DNA from 2 places in the Streptomyces panacea genome. Region 2 is predicted to be linked to the other one. Evidence: riboswitches for the same ligand, from Rfam matches in the RefSeq annotation. Region 2 holds a riboswitch; the other holds the start of a gene.

Region 1 (7,306 bases), on a different contig from region 2:
CGCGCTGGCGCGCCTGGGCGCCCGACCTGCGGCACACGACCGTCTCGTGCGGCCACTTCATGGCCGAGGAGGCGCCGGGGGAGGTGGCCGCGGCCGTACGGGACCTCGTCACCCGCTGAAGGCGCGGCGGCGTGGCGGCGTGGCGGCGCGGGTACGGGCCCGCACCCGTCACCCCACCCGCAGCGCCCCCAGCAACCGCCCCAGCGCGGCCCTCGTGTCGGTCAGATCCGCCGGGTCCGTCGAGGCCGCCAGCCACAGCGCCGCCTCGTTCATCGCGCCCGACAGCAGGTGCGCGAGCGGCGCCACCGGCTGTGCGGCGATGACACCCTCGGCGACGAGCCCGGCCAGCGCCTGCGTCAGATGGCGGGCCGACGACGCCTCGTCCATCGCCCGCCACTCGGCCCAGCCCAGTACGGCGGGCCCGTCGACGAGCATGATCCGCTGAATGTCCGGACCGGTCGTCGCGGTGATGAACTCCTGGCAGCCCGCGACCAGTTGGTCCCAGGAGTCGTCCCGCGCCCCGGCCGCCTCCGCGACACGGGCGCCGACCTCCTGCTGGACGTCCTCCAGTACGGCACGGAAGAGCGCGGTCTTGCTGTCGAAGTGGTGGTAGAGCGCGCCCTTGGTCACCCCGGCTGCGGCGACGATCTCCGCGAGGCTCACCGCGCCGTAACCGACCTCCGCGAAGAGCTCGCGGCCCTCGCGCAGCAGAGCCCGCCTGGTCTGCTCCCGCTGCCGGGCCCGGGTGCCCCGCTCCTGCGGCATCGCGTTCCTCCCCGTTTGACATGCCATTGGTATGCGAATAGCGTCGTTCGCGTACCAATGGTATGCGAAAGGATCTGTCATGGAGCTGACCAGCTTCTATCCCGTGATCGCCACCACGCGGCTCCAGGAATCCCATGACTTCTACACCCGGCTGCTGGGCTTCGAGACGACGTTCGAGGCCGACTGGTACGTGAGCCTGCGGCGGCCGGGCGCCGTCCCGTACGAGCTCGCGCTCCTCGATCCCACCCACCCGTCGGTGCCCGATGGGTACGGTAAGCCCGTTCAGGGGCTGCTCCTCAACTTCGAGGTGGCGGACGTGGACGCGGAGTGGAAGCGGCTCGTCGACGGCGAGGGGCTGACCCCCGTACTCGAACTGCGCAGTGAGGATTTCGGGCAGCGGCACTTCATCGTGGCCGGCCCCGACGGGGTGCTGATCGACTTCATCACGCCGATCGAGCCGACGGGGGAGTACGCCGAGCAGTACGTCGGCGCGGGCGCGGCCTGAGCCCGTACGACGCGCGAAGGCTCCGACCGGAACAGGTGACCGGTCGGAGCCTTCGAAGTGTGAGTGGTCGGGTCAGCTCTGCGGCGGGCGCTCGTCGCCCGGCGTGGACCGGTCCTGGGAGCCCAGCTGTTCGTTGAGCTTCTGCTGGGCCGTGTCGACCTGGCTCTTGTACTTGTTGCCGGTCTTCCGGTCGACGGCGTCACCAGCCTTGTCGACGCCCTTGCGCACAGTGTCCTCGCGGCCCTTGACCATTCCCTTGAGCTTGTCGAGCATCGACATGACTCGTCCTCCCTTGTGGGGTTCACCTCCCAGCATCGGGGCGTGTGCCGTATCCCGCATCCGGGCGGTGACAAAGGGCATGGAACGGTTGGTAAGCGGCCCATTTCGATGCGATCTCCGGGCAAAGACCGGACCCCGAGGCTGCGCTCCAGCCCCGGGAGTCGCACTCTTGACCGTATGAGTGACACACCGATCGTCGTGCACCGGCCGTCCGGGACGGGCGGCCGGCGGGTCACTGTCCGCGGCCGGATCATGGGACTCGCGCACAACGACGACCATCTGGTCGAATTCCTCCGGCTCGCCGGACTGCCCGACGCCTGGGAACTGCTCGACGACCCCTCCTGGGTGGAGTGGCAGGGCGGGCTGCCCCACGAGTACGGCGCCGAGTGATCGGCGCCGCCCGGACGGCGACCGCTCAGGTCAGCTGCCGCTGCTCCGCCACGATCGGCGTCAGCTGCGTGAGCGTGTCGATCCGCCAGTCCGCCGCCGCGACGACGTCCGGATCGTCCGCAGACAGATAGCCCCAGTGCCCGCGCCGCAGATGCGCCGCGCGCAGGCCGGCCCGCTGGGCGGGGAACAGGTCGTGCATGGGGTGGTCGCCGACGTACAGAATCCGTTCCGGCGCGGTGTCCGCCGCCTCCACGACGCGGGCGAAGAACTCCCCCGAGGGCTTGGCGACACCCCACTCGCCGGACGTGACGACCAGATCGGCCGGCAGATCGAGGCCCCGCAGCAGCTCACCGGCCTTGACCGTCTGGTTGCCGGCGACGATGACGCGTACGCCGAGCTGGTGCAGAGCGGCCAGGGCGGGCCGTACGTCGGGGTAGAGGTCGGACTCGTCCAGGTGCTCGCCCCGGCCCGCGGCCTCTCTGGCCCGGTACGCCTCGCCGACATCTATGTCCGGCTTGATGAGGTGCAGGGCGTCGGCGTTGTCCCTGCTCTGGGTGGTGACGGCGCCGACCAGCGCGGAGATGGTGTGGCGGGGGATGCCGAGCCAATCGGCCCAGGAGGCCCAGTAGCGGTCGTCCCGGACGAGAGTCTCGCCGACGTCGAAAACGATGGTTTCGATCACCGGGGTAAGCGTAGGGGCTGAAGGGCTCCGGACGGTGGCGGTACGAGGTCGTGGGGGACACGCTCTGCCGATTGTCAGTGGCTGGCCGTAGCCTTACGCCATGTCAGCTTCCTCTGATGCCAGCGTTCCCGTCCGTCCCGCCGCCGTGGTCAACACGGAGATCCGTGCCCTGTGGGCGCGCGCGGGCCGGGCGCTGTCCACCGCCGAGCAGGAGGAGTATCAGCGGCTGCTGGTCGAGTGGGCCGCGGCGGTCCGGGCCGATGTGGTGGAGGCGGCTTAGGCCGATCGGGGCCCCCGACACTCCCTGGCCGGGTAAATGGAAATGATCTTGGTCCGGATGGCGTAGTGTTGCATTCAACGGCGCGGGGTGGAGCAGCTCGGTAGCTCGCTGGGCTCATAACCCAGAGGTCGCAGGTTCAAATCCTGTCCCCGCTACTGGAAAAAGACGAAGGCCCGGATCCACTGGATCCGGGCCTTCGTCGTGCTCTCGTGATCCCGTGCCCAGCCGCGTCCGGGCGCCGGATCACGCTTGACCTTTACGCAACGTCAAGATTTAGCGTTTCGGTCATGGAGTGGTCGATCCAGGACATCGCGAAGAAGGCCGGCACGACGAGCCGCACGCTCAGGCACTACGGCGAGCTGGGGCTGCTGGACCCGAGCCGGGTCGGCGGCAACGGATACCGCTACTACGACCAGGACGCCCTCGTCCGGTTGCAGCGGATCCTGCTGCTGCGTGAACTCGGTCTCGGCCTGCCCGCGATCGCCGAGATCCTCGACGGCCAACAGGACACGGCCGCCGCCCTGCGCACCCATCTCGCGCTGCTCGAACAGGAGCGTGCGCGCGTGGGACGTCTGATCGCGTCGGTGCGGACCACTCTCCACAGGACCGAGAGGGGAGAACAGCTCATGGCCGAGGAAATTCTCGACGGCTTCGATCACACCCGCTACGAGCGCGAGGTGACCGAGCGGTGGGGCCGGGACGCGTACGCGAAGGCGGACCGCTGGTGGCGCTCGCTGAACGAGAGCGAGCGCCGGGAGTTCATGGACCTGCACGAGAACATCGCCCGCGACTGGGGCCGGGCCAGGAAGGACGGTCTCGCCGCCGACAGCGACGAGGCGCAGGCCATCGCCGCCCGGCACTGCGACTGGCTGTCGAGCACCACGAGCCCTTCCAGGTCGTATGTCATCGGAGTCGGCGCGATGTACGTCGACGACCCGCGCTTCGGCCGTAACTACGACAAGTACGCGGAAGGCGCGGCCGTCCTCGTACGGGACGCGATGAAGGTGTACGCCGAGCGCCACCTCACCGACTGACGGCCCGCCCCCGGGCTGACTTCCCGGCCGGGCTCCGGTCACCGCACCGGCCCACCGGTAGCCCAGTCGGTCGACGGCGGGTAGCCCCCCGGCGCGTAAGGGGCCAGCCTGGGAAGGGCGCGGCACCGTCCGCAGCCGTCGACGGACCGGGCAGGAGACACAGGTGGGGCAGAGAGACAGCGGAGACGACGGGACGGCGGGCGGCGGCGGGAGCGACGGCCGCCGTCCCGCCGACGGGGCTGTCCGCCGTCCCGGCCTGTCCACCAGGCTCCGCGGCCTCGGCGACAACGCCCGGCGCGGGATCCGGCGCGGCGTCCGCCGCGGCTTCCGGCGCGCCGACCCCGACTCCCGCTCCGGCTGGACGGGCGCCAACCCGGCCGACTCCCACGCCCCGAGTTCGATCCCGCCGAGCTTCGACCCGGACGACCCCACCTGGGAGGGCTTTCCCTCCGCCGACCGGCACCCCCCGGGTTTCGGTCCCGGCGATCCCCGTCCCGCCAGACGGGGGCGCGGCCGGCACGCCGCCCGGTCGGCGCATCCGGTCGTGGCGATCCTGCCCTTCCTGATCCTCGTGGCGGGGATCATCATGGATCAGGCGACCCCGACCGCGATCACCGCTTCCCCGCTCTTCGCGGCGGCGCCGCTGGTCGCGGCCCCGTTCTTCTCGTTCGCGCGCACGCTCGTCATCGGCCTCCTGTCCCTGGCCGCCGTGCTCGGACTGCACTTCTTCAACGACACGGTCGACGAGGTCGCGACGATCACCGAATCGCTGACCGTCTTCACCGTCTCCGTCCTCGCGCTGGCCATCAACGGTGTCGTACGCCGGAGCGGTGAGCGCCTGGCGTCGGCGCGCGTCATCGCCGAGGCCGCCCAGCGGGCCGTCCTGCCGACGCCCGCCTCCCGGATCGGCGGGCTGCACATCGCCGCGCGCTACGAGGCCGCGGAGGAGGGGGCGTTCATCGGCGGCGACCTGTTCGCCGTCCAGGACACGGAGTACGGGGTACGGCTGGTTGTCGGCGACGTACGCGGCAAGGGCATGGCCGCCGTCGAGACCGTGGCCGTCGTCATCGGCGCCTTCCGCGAGGCCGCCGAGCAGGAGCGGTCGCTCGAAGGGGTCGCGCAGCGGCTGGAGCGGGCGCTGGCGCGCGAGGGCACGCGGCGCGACGGGATCGATCTGTTCGAGGGTTTCACCACCGCCGTACTCGCCGAGATCCCGCACGCCGAGGGCATGGTGCGCGTGGTCAACCGGGGGCACCCGGAGCCGCTGCTGCTCGCGGACGACGGCGGACTGACCGTGCTGGCCCCCGCCGATCCGGCGCTGCCGCTCGGGATGGGCGAGCTGGGTTCCTGGCCGGACCGCGCGGACGAGATCCCGTACCGGGCCGGGGCGACGCTGCTCCTCTACACGGACGGGCTCACCGAGGCGCGCAACACGGCGGGCGTCTTCTACAACCCGCGCGAACGGCTCGCGGGACGGATCTTCCCCGGCCCCGACGAGATGCTCGACGCGATCGTCGGGGACGTACGGCTGCACACCGGCGGCGGCAGTACGGACGACATGGCGCTGCTGGCCGTCAGCAGGCCCACCGAGCGGCAGCCGGAGCGGCGCCGGACGATGCCCGTCGTGCCGTGACGGCGTCGCTTCCCGTATCTCCTCCGTCTCTTCGCGATCCCTTCGCCGTGTGTCGTCATCTCGCCCGGCACGCTGCGTAGTTGGGGCGCACCACTCCGCATAATATTTGACGCACCGTCAGTTCGAGTGTGTGATCGCACACGGTCGGAGGGGCGATCGACTCGCCCGATTCCACCCGCTTGTGTCCCGGTTGGTCCGGGCCGGGCCCGCTAACGATCACCCGGAACAGCTTGGAATAAGCCCCGGTCGTCTATTAACGTTCGATAACGCAGCGCGGTTGTCCCAGCCGTCGAAAGAGACGGCACCGTGCGCACGCGCCGAATTCCGCAAGGAAACCGGGGAACCACCAATTGGGGTGAATCGGGCGTCTCTTGCTGCCTCGTGCGGCCAAGAACGCTCGTAGGAGACCTTCCTGCTCCGAACCCGTCAGCTAACCCGGTAGGCGAGAAGGAAGGAAAGGAGAGCGCCCCAGTGGCGTCCAACAGGCCTGCCCCCGAAGCCTCAGCCCCGGTCCATTTCGGTCCCGGGAGCCGGTTCGCCGGTACCGATCGCGCCGACGACGAGGCGACCAGGGACTGGGAGGAGTGGAATCCCACCGCGGACTCCATCCGTCCCGTACGCGGCAAGCACCGTGTCGCCAAGCAGCGCAACGCTCTCGCCCGCAGCTCCACGGTCCTCGGAGTGGGCGTCATCGCGGCGGTCGGCGCGGGAGGCATCGCCTCCGCGCAGGACAAGCCCGCGGTCTCGATATCACTTCCCGACGCGCTCTCGGACAGTTTCCCCGACGCCAAGTCTCTTCCCGGTGTCGGGTCTTTCATGTCCGACGGCGACAAGAAGAGCGACGAGACCCCCTCCCCGCTCACCACCGCGGGCCTCACCGCCGCGGACGCCCAGCAGGGCACCACCGACTCCGGCGAGGCGCTGCGCGCCCGCATCCTCCAGCAGGCGGAGCAGCAGCAGGCCGAGGCCGACGCCGCCCAGAAGGCGAGCGCCGAGACGGCCGCCGCCGAGACGGCCGCGGCCGAGGCGAAGAAGCAGCAGACCGAGGCCGAGGCGAAGGCCGCCGAGGAGAAGCGCAAGGCGAGGGAAGCGGCCGAGCGCAAGGCCGAGAAGGAGCGCCTGGAGAAGCTGGCCGCCAGCTTCTCGCTCCCCACCTCCTCGTACACGCTCACCTCCACCTACGGCCAGACCGGCTCCATGTGGTCCTCCGGCCAGCACACCGGCCTGGACTTCGCCGCCCCCACGGGCACGCCCGCCAAGGCCGTCCACAGCGCGACCGTCAAGTCGGCCGGCTGGTCGGGGTCGTACGGCTACCGCGTGGTGCTGGAGCTCGGCGACGGTACGGAGATCTGGTACGCCCACCTGTCCTCGATGACCGTCAGCGCCGGCCAGAAGGTCAACACCGGCGAGACGGTCGGACGCGTGGGAGCCACCGGCAACGTCACCGGCCCGCACCTGCACCTTGAGGTGCACACCGCGGGCGGCAGCGGGATCGACCCGCTGAGCTGGCTCCGCAGCAAGGGACTCACGCCCTAAGTGCCCTAAGCGCCCTGGGTGTTCTAGTTCCGATACGGGTTGTAGCCGCCGTAGTCGATGTACGGCGGCGGAGTCCACACCCGCCCCGTCGCCCGCGCCGCGTAAGCCAGCGCGGGCGACGCCATTTCCCGGCGCTGCCACATGTGGTGCAGCAGTTCCTGCTCGCGCTCGGCGAAGTCCCGGCCCGCGTCGCCGCGCCCCG
Region 2 (7,306 bases):
GCGGCCCTCTCCTTGGCGCCGTTGTACTTCTCGGTGGCGGCCTCCGCCTCGTGGTAGAGCTTGTCGACCTTCGCCTTCACCTGGGCCGTGGTGAGCTGGGAGTCGGCGTGCGCGGGTCCTTCGAGACCGGCGGCCGTCGCGGCGCCCGCGAGGGCGAGAGTGGCCGCCGTACGGACGTACGGGCCGCTGAACGGCCGGTGCTTGAATCGGGGTCGGCGGTGCGCTGCCACGAGGGCGTCCACATCCTTCTTCGGTCCGGCTCTCGCGAGGAGGCGCGGTTCCGTACGGGATCTCTGTCGTGGAGGACGCTAGGCGCGGCGGTCACGGAAGCGCGTCGGCATGGCCGCTATTGCCCGGACCCGATAGTTCCACGACGGATTGTGGCCGCCGGGCGCGCGGCCACTCCGCCTGTTTCGGACCGGACTTGATCACTCCGACGACTCCGGCACGCGGGACGGCGAGTGGTGGTACGGAGACCCCGGCACCGGCCCCGGCACCGGCCCCGGCACGGACGCTCACGGCGGGTGAGCCGGTACGGGCGGACCGCGAACGGACCGCCCTCGCACTCATGCCGTCGGACGTCGGGGGACGCCTTCTCCGACGCCGACGGCCGCGCCCTGATCACCGTCGGGCGCGCCGGCCGGGGCGAGGGCGCCATGGACCCGGCCGCGCACCCGGCCGGTGTTCAGGCCGGTGTTCAGGCCGGGCGGACGCTGCCGTAGATCGGCATGTAGTAGATGGACTCCTCGCGGACGTTCGCGCCCGGCTTCGGCGCGTGGATCATCTTGCCGTCGCCCTTGTAGATGCCGACGTGGCTGATGTCGTCGTAGAAGAACACCAGGTCACCGGGGAGCAGATCCGCCGTGGCGACGCGCTTGCCGACCTTCACCTGGTCCCAGGTCGTACGCGGCAGCTGTACGCCCGCCGCCTTCCAGGCGGCGGCCGTCAGCCCCGAGCAGTCGTACGAGCTGGGGCCGGTGGCGCCCCACACGTACGGCTTGCCGATCTGGGCGCGGGCGAACGCGAGGACCTTCTCGGCCTTGGCCGCGTACGTACCGTCCGTGGCCCCCGAGCCGGTGCCCGTACCCGTACCCGTGCCCGTGCCGCCGCCGGTGGCGGGCGGCTGCTCCTTCTGCCGCGCCTCCTCCTGGCGCTTGCGCTCCGCGGCCTCCTCCTCGGCCTTCGCCTCGGCCTTGCGGCGCGCCTCCTGCTCCTTCTTCAGCTCCAGCGCGGCGAGCCGCGCCTTCTCCTCGGCCGTCAGCTCCGACAGCAGCGACCGTGCCGCGGCAAGCTTGTCCTGGACCTTCTGCTTGCCCGCCTTGAGCGAGGTCTGCGACTCGGTGAGCGTCTCCAGGCTCTTCGTCGCCGTGGCGCGCTTCTTCGCCGCGGACCGCTGCTCCTTCTGGAAGTCCTCGACGGCCCCCTGCTGGCGGTCGGTCAGTCGGTCCATCAGCTGGGTCTGTTCGAAGTACGACTCCGGGCTGTCGGCGAACATCAGGGCGGCCGTGGGACCGACCGCGCCCGCGCGGTACTGCGCCGCCGCGTACGTACCGAGGGCGCGCCGTGCCTCGTTCACCTTGTCGGCGCTCTTGGCCACGTCGTCCAGGACCCGGTCGACCGACTTGCGCTGGGTGTCGGTCGCTTCCTTCGCCTTGTTGTACTGCTGCGTCGCCGTACCGGCCTGCCGGTACAGATCGTCGACCTTCTTCTGCACCTCTTCCACCGAGGGGTTGGGCTCGGAGGGCGCGGCGGTGGCGCTCTGCGTCGAGAGCAGCGTGACCGAGGCGAGCGCGGCCGTGGTGAAACCGACGGCCGGTGTGTTCGCGCGCACTCCGGTGCGAGTGCGCGATTTGCGATGCGACGCCAAGGTCGGCATCTCCTTCCGTGGACCGCCTACCGGGTTAGCTGTCGGGTTCGGGCGGAACGGAAGGTTGCCCTACGGGCCTGGGGGTACGGCCCGATTCACCCCGGTCGAACATGGTGGGTCCCCGGTTCCGGACTTCCTTCGGGGAAGCCGGATTCGGCGCAGGCAGCCCGCTTGGCGCTGATCGCCGATGGAGTACGGACCGCCTCGGCGAGCACGGTAGCCAATCTGTGGTGCCGCTGTGAAGGTTGATGGCCGATATGCCCGATACATTTCCGTGACCTTTCGCATAAACGGTCGTGGGGACCCCCGCGAGGCCATGTGGCGGTTGGCTGTCAGTGCGGCACCCTAGACTCAGGAAGCGATGAGCAGCCTCTTTGACGACAGCTTTCTGGCGGACCTCCAGCCCTCGGCCGAGGAGCCCCCGCCGCCGCCCGAGGACACCGCTCCGGAGCAGGTGCCCGACGATCTCTTCGGAGGGAAGTTCGACGTGCCCCCTCCCAGGGATCCGTACCACCGCGACGGTGCGCCGCGCACGGTGGTGGACCCGGCGGCGCTGCTCGAAGGACTGAACGACGAGCAGCGCGCCGCCGTCGTGCACACCGGATCGCCGCTGCTCATCGTGGCCGGCGCCGGCTCGGGCAAGACCCGGGTGCTGACCCATCGGATCGCGCATCTGCTGGGGACCCGCAGTGTGCACCCGGGCGAAATACTGGCGATCACCTTCACCAACAAGGCCGCGGGCGAGATGAAGGAGCGCGTCGAGCAGCTCGTCGGACCGCGCGCGAACGCCATGTGGGTGATGACGTTCCACAGCGCCTGCGTGCGGATCCTGCGCCGCGAGTCGAAGCGGCTCGGCTTCACGTCCTCGTTCTCGATCTACGACGCGGCCGACTCCAAGCGGCTCATGGCCCTGGTCTGCCGTGATCTGGACCTCGACCCCAAGCGGCACCCCCCGAAGTCGTTCAGCGCCAAGATCTCGAATCTGAAGAACGAGCTGATCGACGAGGAGACCTTCGCCGGTCAGGCCACGGACCCCTTCGAGAAGACGCTGGCCGAGGCGTACCGGATGTACCAGGCGAGGCTGCGCGAGGCCAACGCCCTGGACTTCGACGACATCATCATGACGACGGTCCATCTGCTCCAGGCGTTCGGTGAGGTCGCCGAGCACTACCGCCGCCGCTTCCGCCACGTCCTGGTGGACGAGTACCAGGACACCAACCACGCGCAGTACACCCTGGTGCGCGAGCTGGTCGGCCCCTCGGGCGAGGGACACGACCCGGCCGAGCTGTGCGTCGTCGGTGACGCCGACCAGTCCATCTACGCGTTCCGGGGCGCCACGATCCGTAACATCCTCCAGTTCGAGGAGGACTATCCGAACGCGACGACGATCCTGCTGGAGCAGAATTACCGCTCCACGCAGACGATCCTCAGCGCTGCCAACGCGGTCATCGAGCGCAACGAGAGCCGGCGCCCCAAGAATCTCTGGACGAACGCGGGAGCGGGCGCCCTGATCACCGGGTACGTGGCCGACACCGAGCACGACGAGGCGCAGTTCGTCGCCGACGAGATCGACCGCATGACGGACGCGTCGGAGGCCAAGGCGGGCGATGTCGCCGTCTTCTACCGGACGAACGCGCAGTCGCGTGTCTTCGAAGAGATCTTCATCCGAGTCGGCCTGCCCTACAAGGTCGTCGGCGGCGTGCGCTTCTACGAGCGCAAGGAGGTCCGCGATGTGCTGGCCTATCTGCGGGTGCTCGCCAATCCGGAGGACAGTGTCCCGCTGCGCCGGATTCTGAACGTGCCCAAGCGCGGTATCGGCGACCGCGCCGAGGCGATGATCGACGCGCTCTCGGCGCGGGAGAAGATCTCCTTCGCGCAGGCGCTGCGCCGGGTCGACGAGGCGTACGGCATGGCGGCCCGCTCGTCGAACGCCGTGAAGCGCTTCAACACGCTGATGGAGGAGCTGCGTACGGTCGTCGAGTCCGGCGCCGGGCCGGCGACGGTCCTGGAGGCCGTGCTGGAACGGACCGGGTATCTGGCGGAGTTGCAGGCGTCGACCGACCCGCAGGACGAGACGCGGATCGAGAACTTGCAGGAACTGGCCGCCGTGGCGCTGGAGTTCGAGCAGGAGAGGGCTCAGGCGGCGGGGGCGGACCAGACGGCGGCCACGGACGCGTCCGCCGGCGCCGGTACGACCACGGACACGACCACGGACACGGACACGGGGGCCGGGGCCGACGCCGACGAGGCGGCCGCCGACGCGGACGCGCCCGCCGCGACCACGTCGGGCACTCTCGCCGAGTTCCTGGAGCGGGTCGCGCTCGTCGCCGACTCCGACCAGATCCCCGACGAGGACGAGGACGGCTCCGGTGTCATCACGCTGATGACGCTGCACACGGCGAAGGGGCTGGAGTTCCCCGTCGTCTTCCTGACGGGCATGGAGGACGGCGTCTTCCCGCACATGCGCGCGCTCGGCCAGGCCAAGGAGCTGGAGGAGGAGCGCAGGCTGGCGTACGTCGGCATCACGCGCGCCCGCGAGCGGCTCTACCTCACCCGGTCCTCGATGCGCAGTGCGTGGGGCCAGCCCTCGTACAATCCGCCGTCGCGCTTCCTGGAGGAGATTCCGGGCGAGTATCTGCAGTGGAAGCGCACCGGCCCGATGGCCGCCCCGGCCGGACCGACGTCGGGGATCGCGTCCTCGCTGTCCGCGTCCCGCTCACGCTCGGGCCCCGCGGGCTTCGCCACCCGGCGCGCGACCGAGAAGCCGGTCATCTCGCTCGCGGTGGGGGACCGGGTCACGCACGACCAGTTCGGGCTCGGGACGGTCGTCACGGTGACGGGTTCGGGCGCTGACGCGCAGGCGACGATCGACTTCGGGGACTCCAAGCCGAAGCGGCTGCTACTGCGCTACGCGCCCGTCGACAAGCTGTAGAAGCACGCATGCGGCGGGCCCCGTCGGCCCGCCGCATCCGTCACTACCAGGTGATGTAAGGAATCGCGCCCCGCCTACGACAGGTTGAGGCCGTGGCTGCGGAACCAGGACAGCGGGTCGATCGCCGAGCCGCCGCCCGGCCGTACCTCGAAGTGCAGGTGCGGACCGGTGGAGTTGCCCGAATTCCCCGAGTACGCGATCTCGTCACCGGCCTTGACGGAGCCGGAGCGGATCTTCGTGCTGCTGAGGTGGCAGTACCAGGTCTCGGTGCCGTCGGCGGCGGTGACGATCGCCATGTTGCCGTAGGCGCCGTTCCATTGCGTACGGACGGTGCCGTCCGTCGCGGCCATCACCGGCGTGCCGTACGAGACGGGGAAGTCGATGCCCGTGTGCATCGACATCCAGTTGACGCCGGCCTGGCCGTAGTACGCGCTGAGCGCGTGATTCGCGACGGGGATGGCGAACTTGGGGCGGGCGGCCTCGCGGGCCGCGGCCTGCGCGTCGCGCTTCTTCTTCTCCTCCGCCTGACGTTCCTTGAGGTCGATGCGCTCCTGGGTGCGGCTGGCGCGGTCCCCGAAGTCTCGTGCGTCGGCGTCGAGAGCGGCGAGTTGGGTGTCGAGCTTGTTGTTCACCGCGGCGGGCTTGACCGCTGTCGCGTCCGAGGCGGTGAGCGTGGTCGAGTCGTCCTTCTTCTCCTCGGCGGCGAGTCCGCCGACCGACGCGGCGGCGATGCCGGCGACGCCCATCACACAGGCGGAGGGGACGGCGACGGTGAGCAGAGCCGAACGCTTCGCCGGTGTACGGCGCCTGCTGCGGCTGCCTCCGGCCGCCCGGCGGACCGGGCGGGGGGCGACGGTCGCGGCGGTGACGGTGGCCGCGGCCCCGACGAGCTGGTCCGGGTGTTCGGAATGCTCCCACTCGGCGTCCAGCGCCGATTCCGATACGTGTTCAGGCTCCGGGCCGGGCGTGTCGTACTCGTGCTCGGCCTCGTACGCGGGCTGCTCGTACTGCGGCTGCTCGTATTCCGGCTGCTCGTATTCCGACTGCGCGAACTCGGTCGGGGCGAACTCGTTCGGCGTGAACTCCGGCCGCTCGTGCTCGGTTTCGTGCTGGTGCTCGGCGTCGGGCTCGTACGCGGCCGGTTCGTAGGCGGTGGGCTCGTACGCCCCCGACTCGTACGTCGCGGTGTCGCCGTAGTACGGAGCCTGCGCCTCGGCCTGGAACGGTACGTCCGGTACGTCCGACTGGACGGCCGGTTCTCCCGAGTTCCACGCGGTGGCGTCGTACGCGCCGGTGTCGGCAACGGGGGCCGCCCACTGGTCGGCCGGGGTGTTCGGGCCGGTCGCGTCATATCCGTAACTGGCGGCCTGGTTGGCCTCGTTCCAGGCGTTGGCGTCCCACTGCCCCGTCGTGTCGTACGACTGCACGGGTTGCTGGGACTGCTGAGGCTGCGCCGCGTACGCGTCGTACGCCTCGTACTGAACCTGGGGTGCTTGCGGCGCCTGCGTCGCGTAGGGGTCGTAACCCGCGTTCCACTGCGTCGAGTCGTACTGACCGCTGTGGTCCGCCTCGTACGTGACCGTGCCCACCGGGCTCGCGCCCGGAAGCGCGCCGAAGAGCGGGTCACTGTCGAAACTGCCTGTGGAGTAGCCGTCGTGGGCGGCGTATCCGGCGTGGGGGTGCTGGTCGTTCACCAACTTCTCTCTCGCCTCGGCAGCAGAACCAGGCTCCTGGGGCCGCCCTGACGAACGGTGGGACCCAGAAGGGAAAGCAGTGGCCGCGACTGTACCCGGCGGTATGCGACGGCGACAATCTTCGGCGGCTTCCCGGCGCTCTGGAAAGGGGCATTCGGCCGTCTTTCGGCGGACGGCGGGCACACCTTTGGCCCTACGTTCGAGGGGCGTTCGATTTCTAGGGTGTCGGTGAGGTGTCGAACCGACATCGAATCGGATGTGGGCGCAACCTATTTCGGTGCCGACGTTTGGCCCGCGGCTCGCCCTCGCGCACTCCTCATGCCACCGATATCGCCCCGTCGGCCCGGTCCTCGGTGCGTTCCATACCGCTTCCTGCCCATTCGGCCGCTTCCGCCAGCTCCGCCTCCGAGAGCTCCGCCGTCCCGTCGTGCTCCAGGACGTACCGGATTCCGGCGGCGACGGCCGGGTGCACCGGCAGTGCGAGGTGGCCGATACCGGTCACGCCCACGTTCTGCGCGATGAGGTCCGGATGCTCGACGCGGGCCGCCTCCACCGGCGACATGACCTGGTCGAGATCGCTCCAGAAGCTGACGAACCGCGTCCGGCAGCCGGGCGCCGGCTCCCGCAGCTCCTCGATCAGGTCCGAGCCGGGCCGCATCTGCCGGACGACGGGGTGCGCGCTGGCCAGCGGGATGGCGCCGGTGCCCGCGTGCGGCGTGCCCATGGTGACCAGGGTCCGTACCCGTACGTCGCCATCCAGTCGCTGTACGTAATACCTGGCGATCAGGCCGCCGAGGCTGTGCCCGACGATGT

What was found. A riboswitch is a leader RNA that binds a small molecule or an ion and turns the genes downstream of it on or off. The one in region 2 is predicted to bind cyclic di-AMP.
Positions count from the first base shown of each region.
Region 1: linked by a shared signal. The riboswitch ahead of P3L51_RS21490 (M23 family metallopeptidase) and the one ahead of P3L51_RS31665 (C40 family peptidase) in region 2 are both predicted to bind cyclic di-AMP.

Region 1 covers NZ_JARJHW010000092.1:17,353-24,658, reverse strand. Annotated here, with positions in the region: gene P3L51_RS21540 (alpha/beta fold hydrolase) at 1-119, shown strand, start outside; gene P3L51_RS21535 (TetR/AcrR family transcriptional regulator) at 169-765, opposite strand; gene P3L51_RS21530 (VOC family protein) at 845-1,270, shown strand; gene P3L51_RS21525 (antitoxin) at 1,343-1,549, opposite strand; gene P3L51_RS21520 (hypothetical protein) at 1,727-1,939, shown strand; gene P3L51_RS21515 (HAD family hydrolase) at 1,965-2,621, opposite strand; gene P3L51_RS21510 (hypothetical protein) at 2,722-2,901, shown strand; tRNA gene P3L51_RS21505 (tRNA-Met) at 2,983-3,056, shown strand; gene P3L51_RS21500 (MerR family transcriptional regulator) at 3,189-3,935, shown strand; gene P3L51_RS21495 (PP2C family protein-serine/threonine phosphatase) at 4,480-5,568, shown strand; cyclic di-AMP (ydaO/yuaA leader) riboswitch at 5,874-6,028, shown strand; gene P3L51_RS21490 (M23 family metallopeptidase) at 6,040-7,104, shown strand; gene P3L51_RS21485 (PrsW family intramembrane metalloprotease) at 7,128-7,306, opposite strand, start outside.
Region 2 covers NZ_JARJHW010000214.1:3,877-11,182, reverse strand. Annotated here, with positions in the region: partial or broken gene P3L51_RS31670 (C40 family peptidase) at 1-230, opposite strand, end outside; gene P3L51_RS31665 (C40 family peptidase) at 698-1,876, opposite strand; cyclic di-AMP (ydaO/yuaA leader) riboswitch at 1,875-2,036, opposite strand; gene P3L51_RS31660 (ATP-dependent DNA helicase) at 2,229-4,799, shown strand; gene P3L51_RS31655 (M23 family metallopeptidase) at 4,874-6,493, opposite strand; gene P3L51_RS31650 (esterase/lipase family protein) at 6,810-7,306, opposite strand, start outside.